Regions from separate parts of the Proteus hauseri genome, predicted to be linked through region 2. Evidence: predicted binding sites of a transcription regulator. Region 2 holds the regulator's gene; the other holds the start of a gene.
What was found. The regulator CRP, encoded in region 2, controls carbon source genes, mostly activating them, when cyclic AMP is high. The targets are predictions, from matches to a motif close to ATGTGANNNNNNTCACAT.

Region 1 (3,221 bases), 170 kb from region 2:
CGCTATAGCCTAGCTCGCCAATAACGGGTAAAACTAAGCCCACTGTTGTTAAACAAGCAACTGTCGCGGAGCCTTGAATCACTCGCACTGCGCCCGCTAATACAAAGCACGCTATTGCAATTGGCATTCCTGCACTAATTAATGAATTACCTAAAGCAGGGCCTACACCAGAATCGACCAATACTTGTTTAAAAACGCCCCCCGCACCGGTAACTAATAAGATAATACCCGCAGGTTGAATAGCAGCAGAGCAAATCTCCATCACCTTTTCTTTACTCATACCACGGCGAATCGCTAAGCCATAAATCGCAACTAAACAAGCCACTAAAATCGCGATAAAAGGATGACCAATAAATTCTAAGATATTGTATAAACGAGTACCTTGCTCAACAAAACGCGCGCCAATGGTTTTACATCCCACTAAAATTAAAGGGAAAAGAACCAAGGCAAGACTAAAACCAAAAGAAGGCATTTTGTTATGACCTAAACTTGGTTCTTCTAAATCTTTTGGTAATTCTAATGTAACGTAACGACTAATAAAGTTACCAAAAATAGGGCCTGCAAGTAACATACTTGGAATTGCTGCAGATAAACCGATTAAAATCATCCAACCGAAATCAGCACCCATCTGGTCAGCTAATAACATTGGTGTAGGGCCTGGTAATAAGAAAGCGGCCGCTGCTGCAACACCCGCAAAAAGAGGAATAGCCATTTTAACGACATTGCCGCCAGTTCGACGAGCAACAGCAAATACCACACCAATTAATAGCACCACTGCCACATCAAAAAATAAAGGTAACGCACAGATAAGACCCGCAATACCTAACGCATAGTTAGCGCGCTTTTCACCAAAGTATTTTAATAATCGAACTGCTATTTGGTCTAATGCACCGGTTTCGTGTAGCACCTTACCGAACATGGCCCCCAATGCGACCACGATAGAGAGAAACCCAAGTGTACCTCCCATCCCGTTTTGCATAGTTTGAGTGATTTTTTCTAACGGCATTCCTGAAAAGATACCGGCACCAATAGCAACAATCATTAAGGCGATAAAGGCATGTAAGCGTGCATACATAACAAAAAAGAGTAGCAGTAATACAGAACCAACCGCAGTTAATACAAGCGTTAAAGTGCTCATACTTTATTCTCCTCAGAAAGCGCCGTTACTGATTTAACGGTGTTGATTACTTGTTTGATAACCGCATCAAGAGGCGCTGAAATATCAATTTCATACACATCTTTTTCATCTTTCGTTGGTTCTTCTAATGTTTCAAACTGTGTCACTAGCATTTGAGGTTTAAAGAAGTGCCCTTTACGTGCTTTTAAGCGACTTTCGATCAGAGAATAATCACCTTTTAAATACAAAAAGTGTAAGCATTGGTTGCCGTCTCTTAGCAAATCGCGATACTGCTTTTTCAATGCAGAACAAACAATTAGTGAAACTTCATTAGTACGTTGCATCGCAAAGGCGGCATCGTTTAATGCTTTTAGCCAAGGTTTACGATCTTCATCATTTAGCGCATTACCTGACGCCATTTTGGTGATATTGGCACGAGGATGAAGAAAGTCTCCATCTAAAAATGCAGCGCCTGTATGTTGTGCAACACCACTTGCCACTGCAGATTTACCGCTGCCTGATACCCCCATTAAAATGAACACATGGTGTAGGGATTGGGTATCGCTCATATATTGCTCCTTAAGGCAGACATTGATGTCTTTTTCTTGTAATGTTACCCGTAACTGTTACGGGTAACATTACCTGAACAGTGAAGATAAAAACAACAGCGAAAGTAAACTAAGAAGTGAAAATGTGAAGTTACTCGCAAATGAATATCGAGTAATCAACAAAGTTACAACAAATTGCCTTATTACTGATAAATTTTTGCGACATTATCTCACGCCTGATAAAGAACAATATCTCATAAAACCGACAACTCGCTTATAAAGATAAAGAAAGCAAAATATGATTAAAAACTTATGACAATAAAAAACCCTATTATTTTTATATAATAATAGGGTTAAAAAAATTTCCTGATTTTTTTAATATAAATCAATCACCTAATAATACTATATACTTTCGCCTGTAATAATGCGAAAACCAACGTCAATAATTTGTCCACGAGTCATTTTGCCTTTCATTCGTTTAAGTAATAAATCAGCGGCTTGCTGACCCATTTCATCACGAGGCGTAAAAATACTGGCTAAACGTGGCGTCATTACTTGACCTACATCATGACCATGAAAACCAGATATCGCTATCTCATTAGGTACGGCAATACCTACACGCTGACATTCAAACACAGCCCCGATAGCAATATCATCATTGGTACAATAAAGCCCATCTAAATCAGGATATTGCTGACGTGCGGCGTGTAATAACTCAGCACCTAATGAATAAGAAGAACTTTTAGGTGTCATCACATTGCCTGTTGGTAGGTTGGCATTATGCATCGCTTTTTCATAGCCTTGCAAACGCATAATTGTACGCTCATCCTGCCTTGCTCCGAGGTAAATCACTCGCTTACAACCACGTTGGATCATCTCATTTACCATTTGGTAAGAGGCTTCAACGTTATCTAATCCCACCGCAGAATCAAAACACGGGGATACACTATCCATAATTTCAACAACAGGAATACCCGCTGTTTCTAGCATTTTTAAGGTTCTAGGTGTGTGATGACGTTCGGCAAGAATAAGCCCATCAATATTATAAGAGAGCAAAGAAAGCAGACGTTCTTCTTCTTTTTCAGCACGATAACCATAGTGCGCTAACATGGTTTGATAACCATATTTATCCGTTACCGACTCAATGCCTCGGATAACTTCAGCAAACACTTGGTTAGTCAGCGAAGGCAATAAAACACCTATCGCATGGCTAGTCGCGTTAGATAAAATATCGGGAGCACGATTAGGAATATAATTAAGGCTATCTAATTCACGAGCGATTTTTTCTCGTAAAGCTTCAGAGACCTGTTCTGGATTACGCAAAAAACGACTTACTGTCATTTTAGTGACACCAACTCGATCCGCAACATCCTGTAATGAGGGGCGTTTTTTCTTCATTTTATATCGTAGTTATCCGCAAACATCATCATTATTACTATGCGTTTTATTTTTCAATAAATCGATTATATCCCTACGTTATACACTATTTTGCATAAAGTTTATCGGCTGTGTAGTGAGATTTGATTTTGTCTGCCAATCCCTTGACTTAAACCAAG
Region 2 (3,221 bases):
AGCACTCAATCAAGCACTTAAAGAACAAAGTGAGCAGCTTTGGCATGTCAGTAATGTTTTTACTAATGAACCCGCATTGTGTTTGGCGCAAAAATTAATCGATAACACTTTTGCTGAACGTGTTTTTTTTGCGAATTCCGGTGCAGAAGCGAATGAAGCTGCATTTAAACTGGCTCGTCATTATGCAATAACGCGTCATAGTCCTTATAAAACCAAAATTATTGCCTTTCATCATGCTTTTCATGGGCGAACGTTATTTACGGTTTCAGTTGGTGGGCAACCTAAATATGCGGATGGTTTTGGTCCTAAACCTGCCGATATTGTTCATGTGCCTTTTAATGACCTAGAAGCGGTGAAAGCGGTAATGGATGATCATACATGTGCCGTTGTGCTAGAACCCGTTCAAGGTGAAGGCGGGGTTACACCAGCAACAGCTGAATTTATGAGAGGACTTCGAGAGCTGTGTGACAAACACCAAGCGTTATTAGTGCTTGATGAAGTACAAACGGGTATGGGGCGTACAGGCAAGCTATTTGCCTATATGAACTATGATGTTATGCCAGATATCATCACGACAGCAAAAGCATTAGGCAGTGGTTTTCCATTAAGTGCGATGCTGACAACGCAAGAGATTGCTTCTGTAATGGGTGTAGGGACTCATGGTACAACATATGGCGGTAATCCATTAGCATGTGCAGTTGGTAATGTAGCATTTGATTTAATTAATACACCCGCATTGCTTGATGGTGTGCAAATGCGTTATCAATGGATTGTTGACGAATTAACTGCAATCAACCAAAGCTACTCTGTATTTACACAAATTCGAGGTCAGGGTTTGTTAATTGGCGCTGAATTAGCGCCCAAATATGCAGGTAAGGCGAAAGTGCTATTAGGGCTTGCTGCGCAACATGGATTAATGATGTTAAATGCAGGTCCTGATGTAATGCGGTTTACACCGTCATTAATTATTACTCAAGAAGAGTTACAAGAAGGAATGGCGGCATTAAAAGTTGCAGTTGCCGAATTTGTTAAAATAAATTAATGCCTCTTTCCAACTAAAAAACCCCATCAAATCATGATGGGGTTTTATGCAGAAATCATTTTTAATAGCCCATTTTGGAAATGGGCTATTATTTGTTCTAGGTGACTAAACTTAGCGGGTGCCGTAAACGACGATAGTTTTACCGTGTGCAGAGATCAGATTTTGATCTTCCAGCATTTTTAAAATACGGCCTACCGTTTCGCGTGAACAACCTACAATCTGACCAATTTCCTGACGTGTAATTTTAATTTGCATGCCATCAGGGTGGGTCATTGCATCAGGTTGTTTTGCTAAGTTAAGTAAGGTTTGTGCAATACGTCCTGTTACATCAAGGAAAGCAAGGTTACCTACTTTTTCTGATGTTGTTTGCAGTCTATTCGCCATTTGGGCAGAAAGACGCATAAGAATATCAGGATTAACCTGAATTAATTGGCGGAATTTTTTATAGGAAATTTCTGCTACTTCACAGGCTGTTTTTGCTCTAACCCATGCACTACGTTCTTGATCTTCTTCAAATAATCCAAGTTCACCGATGAAATCCCCCTGATTTAGGTAGGAGAGGATCATTTCTTTTCCTTCTTCATCTTTAATAAGAACAGCTACGGAACCTTTAACAATATAATAAAGTGTTTCCGCTTTCTCACCTTGGTGGATCAGCGTGCTCTTGGATGGATATTTGTGAATATGGCAGTGAGACAAAAACCATTCAAGAGTCGGGTCTGTTTGCGGCTTGCCGAGAACCATTCGCGTTATCCTCTGTACGTTAAATGCAGCCTTTCAAAACGGATAGGTTCCCTTTTGAGACAGCATGCTTAAAAATCCTATCTTTACCGATTAACTTCCTGAGAACACGGAAAGTTAATATGGAATAGATTATAATAAATGAGAAAATAATGCATTGATCTTAACCACTATCATCAAGCAGATATTGTTTTTAGCACAGTTAACGCATTAAGTCTCGTTTTACGCAGTCAGCATAATAAACCTATTTGCTAATTGCCAGTTGAATTATGAGAATGTACTCTTTTAGTTTCTGTCTTATTGAGGATAAATAAATGGAAGCACGGGTTAAATGGGTTGAGGATTTATCTTTTCTAGGGGAGTCTTCTTCAGGCCATCAAATCATGATGGATGGTAATTCTGGCGATAAAGCGCCAAGTCCAATGGAAATGCTATTAATTGCAGCTGGTGGATGTAGTGCGATAGATGTCGTGAGTATTTTACGTAAAGGCCGTCACCAAGTGACTGATTGTGAAGTAAAATTAACTTCTAATCGTCGTGAAGAAGCGCCTCGTTTATTTACCGATATCAATTTACATTTTATTGTTTCTGGTAAAGAGCTTACGGATAAAATTGTTGAACGAGCTGTTCAATTATCGGCAGAAAAATATTGTTCGGTTTCTTTAATGTTGGGTAAAGCGGCAACTATTACTCATTCATTTGAAATAAAAGACTCTGAATAAATTTGATATTTTAAAATAGTTTTTAACTAATAAAATAATATCCCTTTTACCGATGGGATATTATTTTTTTACTAAATAGAAATAAGTCTATTTAACTAATTTTTTCACCATTTAATAATTTACTGACTAATGGCGCCATAATTAATTCCATTGCTAAACCTAATTTTCCACCAGGAACAACTATCGTATTTATTGTTGACATAAACGAACCATGTAACATAGCCAGCAGATAAGGAAAGTCAATATCGGTAAGGCCACGAAAGCGGATCACAATAAAGCTTTCATCTAAAGTCGGAATTGCTTTGGCTGAAAATGGATTTGAGGTATCAACAGTAGGCACACGCTGAAAGTTAATATGGGTACGAGAAAATTGAGGAATAATATAATTAATATAGTCATCCATTGAGCGAACGACCGAATCTTTTACGGCTTCTTGAGAATGGCCTCGTTCTGTTGTGTCACGAGTCAATTTTTGTATCCACTCAAGATTGACTATCGGGACAACACCCACCAGTAAATCGACATGTTGTGCAACATTGTGCTCTTGTGTGACAACGCCACCATGTAACCCTTCATAGAAAAGTACATCTGTTTTTTCAGGTAATGGTTCCCAAGGTGTGAAAGTACCTGGTAGCTGATTGTAAGGCGTTGCTTCGTCATAAGAGTGAAGGTATTTACGACACTCGCCTTGGCCTGCTTTGCCGTAATTGTGCAAT

Region 1: the regulator CRP is predicted to act here: its motif matches at 1,809-1,826, upstream of gntK (gluconokinase).

Annotation. Positions count from the first base shown of each region.
Region 1 is NZ_CP026364.1:1,065,564-1,068,784, forward strand. Features, by position in the region: gene gntU (gluconate transporter) at 1-1,138, opposite strand, end outside; gene gntK (gluconokinase) at 1,135-1,686, opposite strand; gene gntR (gluconate operon transcriptional repressor GntR) at 2,068-3,063, opposite strand.
Region 2 is NZ_CP026364.1:1,239,193-1,242,413, reverse strand. Features, by position in the region: gene argD (bifunctional acetylornithine/succinyldiaminopimelate transaminase) at 1-1,042, shown strand, start outside; gene crp (cAMP-activated global transcriptional regulator CRP) at 1,154-1,786, opposite strand; gene PH4a_RS05645 (OsmC family protein) at 2,098-2,505, shown strand; gene PH4a_RS05640 (phosphoribulokinase) at 2,597-3,221, opposite strand, start outside.